Regions from separate parts of the Aquabacterium sp. G14 genome, predicted to be linked through region 1. Evidence: riboswitches for the same ligand, from Rfam matches in the RefSeq annotation. Region 1 holds a riboswitch; the other holds the start of a gene.
What was found. Region 1 has a riboswitch for thiamine pyrophosphate ahead of thiC (phosphomethylpyrimidine synthase ThiC). Riboswitches for the same ligand answer to the same signal wherever they lie in the genome.
Positions count from the first base shown of each region.

Region 2: it holds a riboswitch for thiamine pyrophosphate, as region 1 does, so the genes downstream of both, WIT60_RS05420 (TonB-dependent siderophore receptor) here and thiC (phosphomethylpyrimidine synthase ThiC) in region 1, are expected to answer to the same signal.

Region 1 is NZ_JBBEYB010000001.1:430,296-440,113, reverse strand. It holds gene WIT60_RS01980 (peptidoglycan D,D-transpeptidase FtsI family protein) at 1-1,398, opposite strand, end outside; gene ftsL (cell division protein FtsL) at 1,461-1,781, opposite strand; gene rsmH (16S rRNA (cytosine(1402)-N(4))-methyltransferase RsmH) at 1,778-2,836, opposite strand; gene mraZ (division/cell wall cluster transcriptional repressor MraZ) at 2,841-3,272, opposite strand; TPP riboswitch at 3,604-3,721, shown strand; gene thiC (phosphomethylpyrimidine synthase ThiC) at 3,879-5,804, shown strand; gene WIT60_RS01955 (FAD-dependent oxidoreductase) at 5,823-6,968, shown strand; gene thiS (sulfur carrier protein ThiS) at 6,961-7,182, shown strand; gene WIT60_RS01945 (thiazole synthase) at 7,185-8,000, shown strand; gene WIT60_RS01940 (bifunctional hydroxymethylpyrimidine kinase/phosphomethylpyrimidine kinase) at 8,000-9,742, shown strand.
Region 2 is NZ_JBBEYB010000003.1:209,753-219,570, forward strand. It holds gene WIT60_RS05400 (alkaline phosphatase) at 1-227, shown strand, start outside; gene WIT60_RS05405 (transglycosylase SLT domain-containing protein) at 311-1,201, shown strand; tRNA gene WIT60_RS05410 (tRNA-Asn) at 1,491-1,566, opposite strand; tRNA gene WIT60_RS05415 (tRNA-Asn) at 1,618-1,693, opposite strand; gene WIT60_RS05420 (TonB-dependent siderophore receptor) at 1,797-3,959, opposite strand; TPP riboswitch at 4,041-4,148, opposite strand; gene WIT60_RS05425 (NAD(P)/FAD-dependent oxidoreductase) at 4,189-5,268, opposite strand; gene fdxA (ferredoxin FdxA) at 5,283-5,606, opposite strand; gene cobA (uroporphyrinogen-III C-methyltransferase) at 5,674-6,492, opposite strand; gene WIT60_RS05440 (sulfate adenylyltransferase subunit 1) at 6,526-7,851, opposite strand; gene cysD (sulfate adenylyltransferase subunit CysD) at 7,851-8,813, opposite strand; gene WIT60_RS05450 (phosphoadenylyl-sulfate reductase) at 8,846-9,613, opposite strand; gene WIT60_RS05455 (DUF934 domain-containing protein) at 9,628-9,818, opposite strand, start outside.

The DNA of each region.
Region 1 (9,818 bases):
CTTGAAGGCAAGCGTGGGACGAGGGCCATCGCCCTCGGCAGTGAGCGGCGGCCGCTCCCCCTCCCCTTGATCCCGTTTGATCATGGTCATGGGGATCAACTCGCCATCGGAGGCAAAGATCGTGTACGCCTGCGCAATCTGGAACAGGCTGGAGGAGAGACCGTACCCGTAGCTCATCGTGACCTGCTCGATGCGCCGCCACGATTTGTACGGACGCAAGCGGCCGGTGACCGCGCCGGGGAAGCCCAGTTGGGGCTTCTTGCCCAAGCCCACGGCGGAGAACATCTCCCACATCTCCCGCGGCTGCATCATCAAGGCCATCTTGGCCGTGCCGACATTGCTGGACTTCTGGATGACCTGGGCCACCGTGAGATCGCCCTTCGGGTGGGTGTCCGAGATGGTCGAACCGTCGATGGTGAAGCGCCCCGAGGCCGTTTCCAGCACGGTGGTCGGCCGCACACGCCGGGTCTCCAGGGCCAGCGCGACCGTGATGGGTTTCATGGTCGAGCCGGGCTCGAAGGTGTCGGTCAGCGCGCGGTTGCGCAACTGCGCCCCCGTCAGGTTGCGGCGGTCTTCCGGGGTGTAGCTGGGCACGTTGGCCAGCGCCAGCACCTCGCCACGCACGGCGTCGAGCACGACCACACTGCCAGCCTTGGCCTTGTGCAATTTCACGGCATCGCGGATGCTCTGGTAGGCGTAAAACTGGATCTTCGCGTCCAGCGAGAGCTGCACCGCCTGGCCGTCTTCGGCCGGCACCAGCTCGCCCACCGACTCCACCGCACGGCCCAGGCGGTCCTTGATCACGTGGCGCGAGCCATCGCGGCCGGCCAGCTGGTTCTGGTAGGCCAGCTCGATGCCTTCCTGGCCCTCGTCTTCGATGTTGGTGAAGCCGACCACATGGGCCGCGGCCTCGCCTTCAGGGTACTGGCGCTTCCACTCGCGCAGCTCGTACACGCCCTTGATCTTGAGCGCGGCCACCGACTGCGCGACCTCGTCGTCCACCTTGCGGCGCAGCCAGACAAAGTTGGGGTTGGACTTCAGGCGCTTTTGCAGGTCAGCCTGCGGCATGTTCAGCAGACGGGCCAGCTCACGAACCTGTTCGGGCGTGGCCTTGAGGTCCTTGGGGATGGCCCACAGCGAGGGCGAGGGCACACTGGACGCCAGCAGCTCGCCATTGCGGTCGAGGATGCGCCCGCGGTTGGCCTGCAGCTCGATGCGACGCTCGTAGCGGTTGGCGCCCTGCTGCTGAAAGAAGTCGTTGTGGATGATCTGGATCCAGGCGGCGCGCCCGATCAGCACGGCGAAGCCCAGGCCAATGCCACCAATGAGGAACTTCACGCGCCACACGGGGGTGCGCGAGGCCAGCAGCGGGCTGGTGGCGTAGCGCATGGTGGGCATGGCCGCCGGCCCCTGCTTGCGCGGGCGGTGGAACAGGCGACGCCAGAGCTCGGACAGGCGGCTCATGGGGCCACCTCCTGCACCTTGGCAGGCGAGGACGACAAGACCTTGCCCGACTCGGACAGCGCCACATAGTGGGTGCGTGCCGGTGAGTTGTCGAACATCTTGAGCTTGTCGCGCGCGAGCTTTTCGACACGCAAGGGGGTGGCCTGAGCGCGCTTGTCAACCTGCAGGCGCTCGAATTCGATCTGCAACTCGCTGGCCTGGGCACGCGCCTTCTCCAGCGCCACGAACAGGCGACGCGATTCATGGCTGCTGCCAATGAGCCAGAAACTGCTCAGCAGCAAGGCCACGACGAGGGCGATGTTGAGACGCTGGGTCATCGACGCCCCCCTCGTCCACCGGCCTTCGCGCCCTTGGCTCCACCGGTCTTGCCGCGAGGCGCACGCCCACCGCCCACTTCAGGCTCGGGCGACCAAGGCACCTCGGTGCGTTCGGCCACACGCAGCACGGCCGAGCGCGAGCGCGGGTTGCCACTGACCTCGGCCTCGGAGGGCTTGATGCGACCGATGGCACGCAGCATCAGGGGCTTGGGCGCCGCAAACGGCACGCGGCGATCGACCTCGTCCTTGCTGTGCTTGGCAATGAAGGTCTTGACGATGCGGTCTTCCAGAGAGTGGAAGCTGATGACGGACAGACGTCCGCCCGGCGCCAGCATCTTCAGGGCAGAGGCCAGCGCGTCTTCGAGCTCCCCGAGCTCGCGGTTGACGTGAATCCGAAGAGCCTGGAAGGTACGGGTGGCGGGGTCTTGACCGACTTCACGGGTTTTGACCGTACGAGCCACGACCGCGGACAACTCGCCTGTGGTGCGCACAGGCTGGCCTTCATCGCGACGAGCGACAAGCGCCTTTGCAATGGGCCAAGCAAACCGTTCTTCTCCATAGGTGCGAATCACCTCCGTCAGTTCGTCGACCGAGGCCCGGGCCAGGAAATCGGCCGCGCTCTCGCCCTGAGTGGTGTCCATGCGCATGTCGAGCGGCGCATCGAAACGGAAACTGAACCCACGCTCAGGGTTGTCGATCTGGGGGGACGACACGCCGATGTCCATGAGCAAACCCTGCACCGGACCCAGACCCAGGTCGGCGATGACCTCGGCCCACGACGAGAACGGCGCGTGCACGATCTGGAAGCGCGGGTCGGTGATGGCATCGGGCCCCTGCGTGGCGTGGGCAATGGCCTCGGGGTCGCGGTCGAGCGCGATCAAGCGAGCCTCAGACCCCAGCTTCGACAGGATCAGACGCGAATGACCGCCGCGCCCGAAGGTGGCGTCCACGTAGACGCCCTGGGGGTGCGGACCGATGGCGGGATCCCACAAACCATCGACTGCCTCGTGCAGCAGAACGGTCCGATGCTGCCAAGGTGTAGTGACCTGTTGCATCGCGTCAGAAGGAGAAGTCCTGCAGCACGTCGGGCATGGCTTGCGCCATGACTTCGGCCTCGTGCGCGGCATAGCGCTGCGCGTCCCACAACTCGAAGTGGCTGCCCATGCCCAGCAGCATCACATCCTTGCTCAGGCCGGCAGCGGTGCGCAGTTCGGGGGCGACCAGCACACGGGAGGCGCCATCGATGTCCACATCCTGGGCATTGCCCAGAAAGATGCGCTTCCAGCCCGAGGCAGACATGGGCAAGGCAGCGACCTTGTCACGAAAGACCTCCCACGCTGGGCGCGGAAAGACCATCAGACAGCCTTCGGGGTGCTTGGTGAGGGTGAGCTGGCCATTGCACAGGGCCTGCAGGGCGTCGCGATGGCGCGCCGGGACGGCCAAGCGTCCCTTGGCGTCCAGCGACAGCGCTGATGCTCCCTGAAAGACCAGACTCACACAAAACCCCACGAATTTGCACTAAATCCCACTTTACCCGATGCCGGAGCTTCCGAACAGTCCAGAAGCGAAAAAATTCCAATGAAATCAAAGACTTACAGGTGATTTGAGCGCAAATTTGGCGAGAAAAAGTCGTTATGAATCAACAACCTGCGGATGGGTCTGGAAGTGCTGCTTGAGAAGCATCCCTCTTCCGCGTGGGGTAAACACCCCCCATGAACAGGTTCTGCCGGCCAGCCTTTGTGGGGCTGCTGTCCCTCACCCCGCCACGGTCGCTCGATCGGTTTCGCCGGCTTGTGCGCGCCGGCCGCGAGGACGTACACTGCGACCTGCTCCGGGGTGCGCCGCACACGCGATGTGTGTGGGCGCTGAGACGGCACCGTGCCGAACCCGCTGAACTTGATCCGGTTCATACCGGCGAAAGAAGAGCCGTCTCTGCCAGAAGCCCGTCCCGGAGCCGAAGGTGGATGCAGCCCTTCCAGCGCGCTGCATTCCGCCGCTGGCAAGGCCCCTGCTGCCCACCCTCGCCCATCTGTTGACGGCCTCTTGCGGCGTCCCTCGGAGCTTGTGTTGCCCACTTGCTGCCCAGGAGAGATGCCCATGAATGCCCCCGATCCGATCGTAGCCCAGCAGGCGCTGGCCGAATTGACCCGCCTGACGCGTGCGCCCCTGCCCGCGTCGCGCAAGGTGTACGTGACCGGGCACCATGCCGGTGTGCGCGTGCCAATGCGTGAGGTCAGCCTGAGCAACGGGGAATGCGTGAGCCTGTATGACAGCTCCGGCCCCTACACCGACCCGGCTGTCGACATCGACGTGACCCGTGGCTTGCCTCGCGTGCGTGAGGCCGCCGTGGTCGCCCGCGACGACACGCAGACTTATGCGGGTCGCGACGTACAGGCACGAGACGATGGCCTCCAACCCGGCGAGCGTCACGACGCACACATGGCCGCCTTGCGCGCGGCCACGGCAGGCTTGCAACGCACGCCACGCAGGGCGAAGGCGGGTGCCAACGTCACGCAGATGCACTACGCCCGCCGCGGCATCGTGACGCCCGAGATGGAGTTCGTCGCCCTGCGTGAGAACCAGCGTCGCCTGGACCAGGCGGAGGACTGGCGAGGCCACTACGGCGTGGACGCCGAACGCGAAAGCCGTCTGCGCGGCAACCCGATGGGCGCGACGATCCCGCGCGAGATCACACCGGAGTTCGTGCGCGACGAGGTGGCACGCGGCCGCGCCGTGATCCCGGCCAACATCAACCACACCGAACTGGAGCCGATGGTCATTGGCCGTAACTTCCTGGTGAAGGTCAATGCCAACATCGGCAACTCGGCGGTGACCTCGTCGATCGAAGAGGAAGTGGAAAAGCTGGTGTGGTCGATCCGCTGGGGCGCCGACACGGTGATGGACCTGTCCACCGGCAAGCACATCCACACCACGCGCGACTGGATCGTGCGCAACAGCCCGGTGCCGATCGGTACGGTACCCATCTACCAGGCGCTGGAAAAGGTGGGAGGTGTGGCCGAAGACCTCAGCTGGGCCATCTTCCGCGACACGCTGGTCGAGCAGGCCGAGCAGGGGGTGGACTATTTCACCATCCACGCAGGCCTGCGCCTGCCCTTCATCCACCTGACAGCCAGCCGGCGCACGGGTATCGTCTCGCGGGGCGGATCGATCCTGGCGAAGTGGTGCATCGCCCACCACCGCGAGAACTTCCTGTTCACGCACTTTGAAGAAATCTGCGAGATCATGAAGGCCTACGACGTGACCTTCTCACTGGGAGATGGTCTGCGCCCCGGCTCGCTGAGCGATGCCAATGACGAAGCGCAGTTCGCCGAGCTGAAGACGCTGGGCGAGTTGACCCAGATCGCCTGGCAGCACGACGTGCAGACCATGATCGAAGGCCCGGGCCATGTGCCGATGCACCTGATCCAGGCCAACATGGACGAGCAGCTCAAGCACTGCCATGAGGCGCCCTTCTACACCCTGGGCCCCTTGACCATCGACATTGCCCCGGGCTACGACCACATCGCGAGCGCCATTGGTGCGGCCATGATCGGCTGGATGGGCACGGCCATGCTCTGCTACGTGACCCCCAAAGAGCACCTGGGCCTGCCCAACCGCGACGATGTCAAACAGGGGCTGATCGCCTACAAGATCGCCGCGCACGCGGCCGACATCGCCAAGGGCCATCCGGGCGCTCGCGCCCGCGACGATGCGCTCTCGCAAGCGCGCTTCGAATTCCGCTGGCAGGACCAGTTCAACCTCGGGCTGGACCCGGAAACCGCGCGCGACTTCCACGACGAGACGCTGCCCAAGGACGCGGCCAAGGTCGCGCATTTCTGTTCGATGTGCGGCCCCAAGTTCTGCTCGATGAAGATCACCCAGGAGGTGCGCGACTTTGCCGCGGCGCAAGGCGTCAACGACCGCGAAGCCCTGGCCCTGGGCATGGCGGAGAAATCCGAGGTGTTCCGGCAGGTTGGCGGCGCGCTCTACATCCCGATCCAGCCTGCGGACGATCGCGCCTGAGCGGGCCGGGAGCCAAGGATGCCTTCCGACACCTTGATGCCGGCGCGCACACGCCGCGGCGCCGCACACATTGGCATTGCCGGCGCCGGACTGCTGGGACGCCTTCTGGCCTGGACCCTGTCCCGGCAGGGACATGCTGTCAGCGTGTTCGACCCCGCTCCTGGGCCGGCCCCCAGGTTTGACGGCCTCGGCGCCGCCGGCTTCACCGCCGCGGGCATGCTCAGCCCGCTGGCCGAGCTGGAAACCGCCGACCCCGAACTGGCGGCCCGCGGTTGGGACAGCCTGAGGCACTGGGAAGCGCTGTGCGCTGCGTGGGCCCGTCGGCGCAGCCCGGCCCCCCACTTTGCGCGGCAAGGCAGCCTGATGGTGACACACCGATCGGACCTGGGGGCCGCCCACCGCGTCCTGAATCGCTTGTGCGCACTGGCGCGGGCACAGGACTGGCCACAGCAGCCACACCCCCTGGATGCCCCGGCGCTGCGCGCCCTGGAGCCCGATCTGCACAGCAGCACAGGCCCGATGCATGCCTGGATGCTGCCCGGTGAAGGCCAGATCGACACCGTGCAAGCCCTGCAAACCTTGCAGGCAGACGCCGAGGGCGTGCAGTGGCACTGGCGCGCCACCGTCGAGACCGTGCGACCTGGCACGCTGGGACTGGCCGGTGAAGCCACGCTGCGGGGCTTCGATCAGGTCTTCGATGTCCGTGGGGTGGGCGCACGCCCTGAGTGCCCTGTGCGAGGCGTACGCGGCGAGCTCGTCTGGTTGCATGCGCCCGGCGTGGACTTGCGACGGCCGGTGCGCCTGCTGCACCCCCGACACCGGGTCTACATCGTCCCACGTCCAGGCGACCTCGTGCTGGTGGGGGCCAGCGAACTGGAGAGTGAAGACCGCTCTGCGATGTCTTTGCGCAGCGCCGTCGAGTTGATGGCGGCCGCCCACAGCGTGCTGCCCGGTCTTGCCGAAGCACGCATTGTGCGGATGGACACCAACCTGCGCCCAGCCTTGCCCGACAACCGGCCAGAGATCCACACAGAAACGGGCCTCACCCGGATCAACGGCCTGTACCGCCACGGCTGGCTGCTGGCGCCGTCTCTGGTGCACGAGGCGCTCACCCACCTCCAGTTGATCCCCGATACGTCCACCTTGTTGCCCCACCATGGCTGAACACATCACCATCCAGACCGATCAAGGTGCGTTGCGACTGCCTTGCGGCAGCACCCTTGATGACGCACTGGCTCATCTTTTGAGCCCACATCAACACCCTCAGCAGGTTGCCACGGCAGTCAATGGCCGATTCGTGCCACGCGGTGAGCGGCATCTTCACGTTTTGGCAGAGGGCGACACCGTGTTGTGCTTTGCCCCCATCACCGGAGGTTGAACATGACATCCCTCACCCTGCCCGACACCTGGCGCATTGGCGACACCGTGCTGCACAGCCGCTTCCTGCTGGGCACCGCAGGCTACCCTTCCCCCGAGGTGCTGCGCCAAGCCATCGAGGCCTCCGGCAGCCAGGTGCTGACGCTGGGCCTCAAGCGCACGCTGGGGTCGCACGAGGGTCGCGATAACGGCTTCGTGCAGATCATCCGAGACACCGCGCGGGCGCACGGTGCGCACCTGCTCCCCAACACGGCCGGCTGTCGCAGCGCCCAAGAAGCCATCACCCTGGCCCACATGGCGCGCGAGCTGTTGGGGACCCACTGGATCAAGCTGGAGGTGGTGGGTGACGAACACACCTTGCAGCCAGACCCTTTCGAACTGGTCGCGGCCGCCGCACAGCTCACCCGCGATGGCTTTGAGGTGCTGCCCTATTGCACCGATGACCTGGTCAGCGCGCATCGGCTGATCGATGCCGGCTGCCGCATTCTGATGCCCTGGGCCGCCCCCATCGGCTCCGGCATGGGCCTGCTCAATCCCTGGGCGCTGCGCACCCTGCGGGCGCGATTGCCCGACGTCACACTGGTTGTGGATGCCGGCCTGGGTGCGCCCTCACATGCGGCGGCGGCGATGGAGTTGGGCATGGACGCCGTGCTGCTGAACTCGGCCGTCGCTCAAGCACTCGACCCGGTGCGCATGGCGGGGGCCTTTCGCCGCGCGGTGATGGCCGGCCGCGACGGGTTCCGCGCCGGACTGATGAGTCCCAGCGACGTTGCCATCGCCTCCACCCCAGTCAGTGGGCAACCCTTTGTGCTGCCATGATGCCCCTGAATCACCCCGAACCAATTTCCCGTCCCGGCCGCCCCCCCGTCATCTGGAGCATCGCAGGCCAGGATTCGGCCGGCGGGGCCGGGCTGAGCGCCGATCAACGTGCCGCCGATGCCCTGGGCGTGCACCTGTGTCCCGTGGTCAGCGCCATCACCGCGCAGCACTCTCAGGGGGTCGAGGCCGTCTTCCCCCTTCCCGCGGACCAGCTGGAACACCAACTGCAAGCCCTGTCGAGCGATCTGCCGCCGCGGGCCATCAAGACAGGCTTGCTGGGCAGTGTCGCGGCCATCGAGCTCGTGGCACGCTGGGTCGACCATCAACGTGCCCGGGCTCCAGCGGGCGTGGACCCGCATGAGCACCTCGCCCTGGTGGTTGACCCCGTGCTGGGCGCCAGCGCAGGCGGCGCCGCCTTCAGCGATGACGCCATCGTGGCTGCGTACCGGACCCAGCTGCTGCCCCGCGCCACCGTGCTCACCCCCAACCGTTCCGAGGCCTGCAGGCTGCTGGGATGGCCCGCCCCTCACGATGTCCCCAAGGACGCCTTGCCTGGCATGGCCCGCGCCTTGCGGGAACAGGGCGCGCGCAGCGTGGTGATCACCGGGGGCGATGACCTGGCGCCCCCCGATGCGCCAGCCTCCGCACACTGCCTGGACTGGATGGAGACGCCCCAGGCCCGTGGCTGGCTGACCGCCCCCCGCGTGCCCACCCGCCACACCCATGGCACGGGCTGCACCTTCGCCAGTGCGGTGGCCGCGGCCTGGTCGCACGGCCACGCCGAGGCCGATGCCATCGTGCTGGCCAAGATGCTCGTTCACCATGCCTTGGTGCGTGCCCACCGTGCCGGCCAGGGCCCCGGACCGGTCATGGCCCATGCCGACTTTGGCCTTGGCACTGGGACGGGCGGCGCGCCGCTTCCCTGGCTCGGACTGGGGGAGGCATTGCCCTGGCGACTGCAGCTGGACGGCTGCGCAGAGTTGCAGACACCGCTGTTCCAGCCCTTCCGCCCCCCGAACGATGGGCTGTATGGCATCGTCGCGGACAGCCTCTCGCTGCGCGACGCCTTGCAAGCGGGGTGGCGATGCCTGCAATTGCGCCACAAAGCCCCGCAGGGCCTGATGCCCCATCTGCAAGAGAGTCTGGCGCAATGCCAGGCGCACGAGGCTCGGCTCTTCGTCAATGACCACTGGCGTGAGACGCTGACCGCCTTGGAACGCGCCCCGCAGCCTGGCACGGTGGGCGTGCACCTCGGTCAGGAAGACCTGCTGAGCCTGGACACCGCCGACCACACAGCCCTGCTGGCCGCGCGTCACCGCATCATGCTGGGACTGAGCTCACACAGCCTCTGGGAGTTCGCACGCGCCGCAGGCTGTGGCGCCAGCCTGATCGCCTGTGGGCCGGTGCAGCCCACCACCACCAAAGACATGCCCTGGCATCCCCAAGGCCCCGACAACCTGAGCTGGTGGGTGCAACACAGCCCGGTGCCGGTGGTGGCCATCGGCGGCCTGCTCACGCCCAAGGACGTGGCCACCACAGCAGCCTGCCGCCCCGCCGCCGTCTGCATCGTGCGAGGCATGGGGCACAACCTCGCCGAGATGCTCACCCGGCGTCCGGCGTTGCAACGAGCCTGGCAACACGGCCACCAGTCGCCCCGGCTGCCCCCCACGCGCCTGCCCCACCCTTGTTTACCCGAACACACCCGGGCAAGCACCGAGACTAGAGGATGGCGCCCGGGATGATGGCCGCCTAAACTGGACACCCAGGAATTCGGCCACGCGCGGACACCGCCACCGAACGCCTGGGAACCTGCCGCCC
Region 2 (9,818 bases), on a different contig from region 1:
CCCTGGGCTTGCAGGCCGAGCTGGATCGCAGCCAGGCCGCCAATCCGGTTCTGCGGGTGCGCAACAACCTCGGCGGCGAGGTGCGCCTCCCCATCCACAAGAACGAGCTGGTGGTGCCTGATCGCACCCACGAACTCGAAGGCGTGGTGGTGCTGGCCGAGCCGACCGGCAAGGTCTACGTGCCCCGTCAGGCCATCACACTGATCCGCGCCAGCCTGCTGCCCTGAGCACGCATCCATGGGCCCATGGGGCCGTGGCCAAGCGTGGGTTAACCCTACACAAGACGCGGCCAGGTGTGCATACTGCACACATGCACCCGATTTCCTCCAAGCACGCTCTCTGGGGGCTGGCGATGTATGGCGCCATGACCCTGGCGCCCGCCTGGGCGCTCGAAGCCCCGCCGAAGTCCGCTGAGGCCTTGCGTGAGCTGGCCATCGCCTACGAGCACGGTGAGAGCGTGGCGCGCAACCCCGAGCAGGCACGCCAGCTGTACTGCGAGAGCGCCCGCCTGGGCGATGCCCAAGCCCAGTACAACCTGGGCTGGATGCATGCCAACGGTCGCGGCGGCCCGCGCGACGACGTGGCCGCGGCCTACTTCTTCCAGGCCGCCGCTGAGCAGGGCCTGCCGCAGGCACAACGCATGTTGACGGTGGTGGGTGGCCCGACCAAGGAGGTGCCTGAATGCCTGCGCTCCGCACCCGTCAATGACGATGGCGCTCAGGCAGGCGTTCCCGGCATCAACTACGAGGCCATCGCCCCCCGGCACATCCTCAAGCTGGTCCAGAAACTGGCGCCACGCTATCAGGTGGACACGCAACTGGCCCTGGCCATCATGGCGGCCGAGTCGAACTTCAACACGCAGGCCCTGTCTCCCAAGAATGCCCAGGGGCTCATGCAACTCATTCCCGAAACCAGCGAGCGTTTCAACGTCCGCAACCCCTTTGACCCTGCCCAGAACATCCGTGGCGGTCTCACCTATCTGCGCTGGCTGCTGGCCTACTTTCAAGGCGACGTGGCCTTGGTCGCTGCAGCCTACAACGCTGGGGAGGGCAAGGTCGAACGCTACAAAGGCATCCCCCCGTACCAGGAAACGCGCAGGTACGTGAAGCGCATCCTGCACGCCGTGGGCAGCACATTCCACCCCTTTGACCACAAGATCACGCGCCCCTCGGCGGTCATCGTGAGCCCTCCCAGCCGTTGAAGCGGCAAGCAGCCACGTCAGGATGGCGCGAGCTCTTTCGGAAGGAGGCCAGCTGCCTCATTTCGCAGCAAACACAGGGTCTACCCAGGGCGGGGTCGCCTTGCCCAAGGCTTGCCAACAAGCTTATCCACAGGAAGCGGGGATAAGTGCTCGCGTCAGCTTGCCCGAGGCCTGTGTGTCGCTCCGTCTTGTGCCGAAATGTGCGATCTTGAGGGCCATGCGCTCTGCGGCTCGCCAGAGAGCGCGCAAAGAAAAAGGCCCGCAAACATGTGCTTGCGGGCCTTGTTTTTGGCTCCCCGACCTGGGCTCGAACCAGGGACCTACGGATTAACAGTCCGGCGCTCTACCGACTGAGCTATCGGGGATCAAACGATGTCAGGCTTTGCATATCGGCGCGCAAAGCCGTCTTGAATTTTTGGCTCCCCGACCTGGGCTCGAACCAGGGACCTACGGATTAACAGTCCGGCGCTCTACCGACTGAGCTATCGGGGATCAGGTTGATGTCTGCGTTGCGTCAATCAACCGAGAACGAAACTATAGCATGTTTTGTCTCGCCACTTCAATCTGTTGTCGTTTCCCATCAACGGTCTGCCAATCAGAAATCGATCTGAGCCGATGCGCTGACGGTGCGCGCTTGCAAGGGGAGCAGATAAATGTGATCGAAACTGTTGGGGGCTTCACGCCACGCACGCTTGTCAAACAGATTCTGAACTGCCAGACGCCAAGTGATGGTCTGACCTTGCCAACCTTGCGTTGCGCGAAGGCTCAGATCCGTGCGAGTCCACGCAGGCGTGCGTGTGGTGTTGGCCACATCCACCCAACGACGACCTTCGTGCACGATGTCAGCTTGTGCGGTCAAAGCCAAAGGCCCCTTGAACGTGTAGGCGCCGGACAGTTTGATCAAGCGGTCCGGTACATTGGTTGGCGCCAGATTGGCCGCGTACATGCTGTCCTTGCGCTTGGCATCCAACAGCATGACGCTGCTTGCCCAAGCCCAGGGGCCTTGACGCCCCTGCCAGGACGCTTCCAAGCCCAGGTGCTGGGAGCGTCCGTCCATCACGTAAACATCTGTGGGGGTTGTCGCGCCTTCGGGCTTGCTGATGCGGAATGCCGCCAGGCTCCAGTTGTGCACGCCATGCTCACCCTGCGTTTGCCCCTTCACGCCAATCTCCGTCTGGCGGCTCTTGAACAAGGGCAGGGGGGCGCCGGCGTTTGCAGTCTTGCGCGGGGCGTACATCAACTCAATGCCCTCGCCCCAACTCACGTAGGCCTGTGTTTGCGGAGCGATGGTGTAGCCCAGTGCAGCCCATGGGGTGTTGGCGGTCTTGTGGAGCACAGGCGTCACAAAGCTGTAGTCGGCACGAATGGCTTGTCGGCGGATCTGACTGTGCCGCAGCCCCACCCAGGCACGCCAGTCACCCCACTGCATTGCGTCACGCAACGTCACTTCGGAACTGCGCTCATGCCGGTCGGTGTTGGGATACTGTAGCGAAGGGTCAGCAGGCAGATCAGGGAAGTTGCCGGTGATGTTGCCCGTCCCGACTGGCGGATAGTTGAACGATGCCATGTGCAGGTCACTGAAGTGAACACTGCGCAGGAAGGACACGCCGACATCGTGCTTCACTGGCCCGGTTTCGACCTTGCCTTCCAACTGCGCCAGCAAGGCGCGGGTGGTCCGGCTTTCATCATCTGAGCGGAAGTCATACACGTCGAAGGTGCCGTCGGCGCAGTAACGGTCGTACACGCCCTCCGCATCGCAACCTGAGGGAAAGGCCGCCCGGTCGTTCGATTTCAGATACTGAGCGCCATAGCTGATGGTGCTGCGCCAGCCTTGTCCCCAGTCACTTTTCAGCCGAACAGACCCCGTCGTGCCGCGGAACTGGCTTGCTTGCGTCCAGGGCTGGTTGTTGAGGTTGATGCCTGGATCGATGGCACTGGCCGAGGGCAACACGGAACCCAACATGCTGAAACCCGGGATGCTGGGCTGACTGGTGTAGCTGTGCTCCAACTCTGCTTCCAGGATCTGCCCAGGCTTGAGCACATGGTCGACGGCGATTGCAGCGAGACGCCGATGACCTTCGCTGGCGTCCACCGGACTGTTCAGGCGCTCAATGGCCGCATTCACGCGCACGCCCCATTGGCGTTGCTCGCCGAAGCGGTCACCTATGTCCACGGCGCCGAGGACGCTGCCAGAACTGTCCAGTGAGAATGTTGCGGTCCGGGTGCGTCCTTCGGGGCGCTTGACCAGCAGATTGACCATGCCCCCTGGTGAACTGACGCCAGCCTGGATGCCGCTGGTGCCCTTGAACACCTCCAGCCCCGACTTGTTGTCCAGACCGATTCGCGTTTCAGCGCTGATGGGCAGGCCTTCGCGTCGGTAGTTGTAAGCGTTGTCCAGTGTGAATCCACGCACGGTCAGCGTGTCGATGTAGCCCACAGTGTTGTAGCCATCGCTCACACTCGCATCCAGCTTGGTCAAGTCGGCCAGCCGCGTCACCTGCGCATCCTTCAGCATTTCTTCACTGAAGGTTTGGGCTTGCACGGGTTGCTGCCACGCTGGGCCGTCGCCCAGTCCGGCAATGCTGGCCTTGGCCTGGCGTTTGGCCGAAGCGCTCACGCCCACGGAGGGCAGGGTGGATGCCTCATCGTTGGCGCTTTGCGCCTGGGCACTCAGGCTGACGCACAGCCAGCAGGCCGCCGCGGCCAATGGTGTCAGGGCCAGACGGCGATGAGTGAAGGGGGAAGAAAAACGACGCATTCTGTACAGCTCCGCGGCAAAGACAGATGAGGCGTCTCGGTGGGGCTGCAGCGAGCGCAGACACACCTGTGCAGGCGTGTCTGGCTTCGGCTTGTGCTTCCCTACGCGAGGATGACCTCGTTCAGGTTCAAAGGGACTCTCTCAGCGTGTACCGATGTCCACATCGGCAACGCACCCCTAGCGAAGGTCGCATTCTATGCCCAGTCGGGCACTGTCCGGAAGTGCGGGCTCAATGTCCCTGCAGAACGCCCAGGCGTTGGTGCAACAGGGGGCTCGTCGTGGTGTACAGCAGGTGTTGCGGCGCCTCTGGGTTCAAGGCCGCGGCAGCCGCATGGGCGGCCAAGGTGGCTTCGTGGAAGCCACACAGTAGCAGGCGCTTTTTGCCGGGGTAGGTGTTGATGTCCCCCACGGCGTAAATGCCCGCCGTGCTGCTTTCAAAGGTCGCGGCGGATACGCTCACCTGCTTGCGATCCAGACTCATCCCCCACTGACTCACAGGCCCGAGCTTCGGGCTCATACCCTGGCGCACCAGCAGGTGATCGAACGTCAACTCTCGGGGGACACTGTCTGCGCCGAGCACGGTCACAGACCGGGCCCGGCCATCTTGCACGAGCGCATCGGTGGGCATGCCCACCACCAGCTTCAGCCGGCCCGATGTCAACAAGTGGCGGACCTGAGCATCCAACTCCGGCTCTGCTTGAAATTGGTCTCGTCGATGGAGCAGTGTCAATTCAGAGGGCTGCACGCTGTCAGGCAAGGCAGACAGGGATAGGGCCGCACCGAGCGCCTCATCTCCGCCCCCGGAAATCACCACATGCCGGCCGGCCAAAGCCCCAATCGTGGTGTCGTCCAAGTGGTAGTGGACGTTCTTCGCCCCTTCCAGCGCGGGCAGGTTGAGCGTGCGGGGGACGAACGCCCCAGCGCCCGCGGCCACGAACACCGAGCGAGCTCGCAACTGCAGCCCTTGGTCGGTGCGCACCACAAAGCACCCATCGCCTTCCACCTGCAACTCACTGACCAGATGCCCCAGGTGAACCTGTTCGCACTGGCCGGACGCCACATCCAGAGGCAAGAAAGGCCGCGCCTGTGTCAGGAGCAGCCGCGCCAATTCCCGGCCAGTGCACAGCGGCACGCCGGGAACGTCGTAAATGGGTTTGTCGGGGTACAGCGCCACGCACTGGCCACCGACTTCAGGCAGCACGTCGATGAGGTGGGACTTCAAGCCCAGCAGGCCCAACTGGAAGACCTGAAACAGGCCCACCGGTCCGGCCCCGATGACCACGGCATCGGTGTCCACCCTCGACGGCATGTTCACCGCTCCGCTCAGCGGATCAGATCGCCCAGCTTGCCCGTCTTGTCCTTCCACTCGTCGGCGTCGGGCAGGGGGTCTTTGCGTTTGGTGATGCTGGGCCAGGTCTTGGCCAGGTCGGCGTTGATCTGGATGAACTGCTGCTGGTTGCCCGGCACATCTTCCTCGGGGAGGATGGCGTTGGCAGGGCACTCGGGGATGCACACGGCGCAGTCAATGCACTCGTCGGGATCGATGACCAGGAAGTTGGGGCCTTCGCGGAAGCAGTCCACCGGGCACACGTCCACACAGTCCGTGTATTTGCATTTGATGCAGGCTTCGGTGACGACGTGGGTCATGTCAGGTCTCTTGTATCGGTTAAAGGTGAATATCGGATTTTACCGGGGCAAACACGCCCCACCTTGATCAGCCTTCGCCGCAAAGGGCGATATGGGTCAAGGGTTGTTCAGGAATTTCAGTGGCGCCAGCGCCAACGATCACCAAAGTGGGGCGTCCGGCGTGGATGGCGCTGGCCTCGTCCAGGGTGCCCACACGGTGCAGGGTGTGGCGCATATCGGGCCATCCCGCCCGCGACACGACGCTCACCAAGGTGTCGGCAGGCCAGCCGGCATCCAGCAAACCTTTGCCCAGAGGGCCCAGTTGACGCCCCGCCATGTAAAACACCTCGGTGTCGGCGCGTTGCCCTGGGCCCATGCCGCACTTCAGGTCACCCGTGCGGGTCATCGCGGTGGTGAAGCTGACGCTGCGGCCGGTGCCACGTCGGGTCAAAGGGCGCCGGGTGGCCGCGGCCGCTGCCAGCGCGGAGGTCACGCCCGGCACCACTTCGGTGCTGATCTGCGCGTCACGCAAGGCGCTCAACTCCTCTTCCAGGCGACCAAACAGGCTGGGGTCGCCCCCTTTGAGCCGCGCCACGATGGCATCGGCACCAAATTGGGCACCCACGGCGCGCGCATGTTCCACCAGCAGGTGGTTGATGCGGGTCTGGCCGTTGAAGTCGCTGCCTGGCTTGCCGGAAAAACCGCGCTTGCCGACGTCCACCCATTCGGCGTCGGGTGCCAGATCACGCAGTGTTGGGTCGGCCAGGGCGTCGAACAGCACCACCTTGGCCTGAGCCAACAAGCGGGCGCCACGCACGGTGATCAGGTCGGCTTCTCCAGGCCCGGCGCCGATGAAGACGACACGGGCGCAGGAGGACGAAGCAGGGGTCGAGCGAGTATCAGTCATGACGCCTTCTCCAGCAAGACCCGGGCCGCGCGATCAGGCAGCCTTGACCAGCAGCGCGCCGCTGGTGCGGTTGGTGGTTGGGTCCACCACGATCAGGGCACCGCCCACGCGGTTGTCCACGTAGGCTTCCACCGGCAGCGGTTGCTGCGTCTGGATTTGCACGGTGCCGATCTCGTTGACCGCCAACTCATGCGCATCCTGGTCGGCCAGGGTATGGATGTCCAGGCGGTTGTCGATCGCGGTGATGCGAGCTTGCACCCAGCGGTTGCCATGGCGCACCCAGTACTTGCGGCCGACCACGGCAGGTTCGGTGTCCAGCCAGGCCAGCGTAGCGCTGAACTCGGCGGTGGGCTTGATGCTGCCGGGGGTGTGGATCCAGTCGCCGCGCGAGATGTCGACCTGGCGGTCCAGCACGATGCCGGCCGACTGACCCGCTTCGCAGCGGTCCACGACCAGGGCCGAGTGGCGCACTTCGGCCACGATGGCGGTCTCGCCCGAGGGGAAGATCTGCACTTCGTCACCGGCCTGCACGGCACCGTGGGCGATGCGACCCCAGAATGCGCGGTACTGGTGACCTGTGCCTGAAGCCGTGGCTTCGCCTTCGCCCACGCTGTCGCGGGTCACATACTGCACGGGGTGGAGCAGAGCGCCGTCGTGGCGTTCGTCGCTCGGCGGCAGCTGTTCCAGCACCTGCAGCAGGGTGGGGCCCTGGTACCAGGGCCAGTTGGCGCTCGGGGTGGTCACGTTGTCGCCACGCAGGGCCGACACTGGGATCACACCCTTGTTGACGATGCCCGCTTGCTCGGCAAAGGCTTCCAGCGAGGCCTTCACGTTGTTGAACGCGGTTTCGGTGTCTTGCTCAATGGCGTCCAGCTTGTTGATGGCGAACACGATGTTCGGCACGCGCAGCAGGTTGGCCAGCAGGCTGTGGCGACGGGTTTGCGCCAGCAGCGGCACGGGCGACGCCTTCCAGTCGATCTTGGTGATGTCCACCAGCACCACGGCGGCGTCCGAGCCGGCGGCAGCCGTCACCATGTTGCGGGTGTACTGCTCGTGGCCAGGGGCGTCAGCAATGATGAACTTGCGGGTCTTGGTCGCAAAGTAGCGATAGGCCACGTCGATGGTGATGCCTTGCTCGCGCTCGGCTTCCAGGCCGTCGGTCAGCAGCGACAGGTCGATCGGGGCGCCGGCAGCGCGCTTTTCCAGCGCGTCGAGCTGGTCGGCCAGGATGGCGCGGCTGTCAAACAGCAGGCGGCCGATCAGGGTGCTCTTGCCATCGTCCACGCTGCCAGCGGTCAGGAAGCGCAGGGCCTTGTGCGCCAGTTCGGCGCTGGCTTCGTTGTGAATCACGGTGCTCATCAGAAATAACCTTCCTTCTTGCGGCGCTCCATCGAGGCCTCGGACGTGCGGTCGTCCATGCGGGTGGCGCCACGCTCGCTCACGGTCACGTGCAGGGTTTCAGCAACGATGTCTTCCGGGCTGGCAGCATCGCTCTCCACCGGGCAGGTGCAGGTCATGTCACCCACGGTGCGGAAGCGCACGTCCACCGTTTCGATGGTTTCGCCTTCCAGCGCTGGCGTCACATCGGTCAGCGGCACCAGCAGGCCCTTGCGGCGCATCACTTGGCGGGGGTGCTTGAAGTAGATGCCCGGCAGCGGGATGTTCTCGCGGGCGATGTAGAGCCACACGTCCAGCTCGGTCCAGTTCGAGATGGGGAAGGCGCGGAAGTGCTCGCCCGGCTTGATGCGGGTGTTGAACAGGTTCCACAGCTCAGGGCGCTGTTCCTTGGGCTGCCATTGGCCGAAGCTGTCGCGGTGCGAGAAAATGCGCTCTTTCGCGCGGGCCTTCTCTTCGTCACGGCGGGCGCCGCCAATCAGGCAGTCGAAGCGGTTGTCTTCGATGGCCTCCAGCAGCGTCACGGTCTGGTGGCCGTTGCGCGATTCCAGCGGGTGCGCCAGGCGCACGGTGCCACGCTTGATGGAGTCTTCCATGTGCGCCACGATCAGGCGCTCACCGATTTCAGCCACGCGCTGCTCGCGGAACTCGATCACTTCCGGGAAGTTGTGGCCGGTGTCCACGTGCAGCAGCGGGAAGGGCAGTTTGCCTTCGAGCTTGCCCGTTTCCGGGTTCTTCATCTTGAAGGCCTTCTCGGCCAGGTGCAGCACCACGCACGAGTCCTTGCCGCTGGAGAACAGCAGGCCCGGACGCTCGAAGCTGGCAGCCACTTCACGCAGGATGAAGATGGCCTCTTCTTCCAGCGCGTCCAGGTGGCGGTGGTCCACATCCGCCAACAGTTGGTTCACATTCACAGGGGCGTTCATTGTTTTCTCACTCTTGAATCATGTCGTGCGGGTCACTTCTGGTGGACGTGCAGGCCGCATTCTTTGGCCTTTTCGTCCTCCCACCACCAGCGGCCGGCACGGAAGTCCTCGCCCACAGCGATGGCGCGCGTGCAGGGCGCACAACCGATGCTGGGCATGAACTGGTCGTGCAGCGGGTTGTAAGGCACGTGGTTCACCGACACGTAGTGCCACACGTCACCCCAAGTCCACTCGATGAGCGGGTTGAACTTGGTGCGGCCCTTGTCGTCTTGTTCGCGCGCGGCCATGTCGCCACGGTTGTTCGACTGCTCACGGCGCAGGCCGGTGATCCAGGCACTTCGCTCGGACAGCATGCGACCCAGCGGCTCCAGCTTGCGGATGCCACAGCAGGCCTTGCGCAGGTCGATGCTTTCATACATCGCCTTCTCACCGTGCTTGCCCACGAACTCGATCACGGCCTCGTTCACAGGCTTGTACACCTCGACGTGGATGCCGGCGTCGGCATAGTGCGTCTCGATGGTGCCGATCAGCGCGGCCGTTTCGGCATGGAGCATGCCAGTTTCCAAGGTGCCAATCGCAATCGGCAACTGGTGGCGGGCGATCAGATCGGTCACGATCATGTCTTCCACGCCCAGGCTGGTCGCCTGCACGACCTTGCCAGGGTGCTCAATGGCAGCAGCCTTCAGCAACTCGATGGTGGCGTGCACCTTGGCCGCGTAGTCGGCGCTGGGATGGTTGTACAGCGTGATGGCCGAACCCGCCGGCGCCGGGCCACCGATCAAGGAAGAGGTTTCGCTCATGTTGCGCTCCCTGCTTACACCGAACGGGCGAACACGGGCTTGGTCACCTGCACGTCACCTTGGTAGTGGCCACGCGCTGTGAAGAACCCCAACGCGCGCTCGGCCGCCACACGATCCTGGTCCGCGCGCAGCACCACGGCATCAAAGCCGGTACGCTTGAGCAGTGGCATCATGTCTACCAGCACCTCGCCAGTGGCGCGGATCT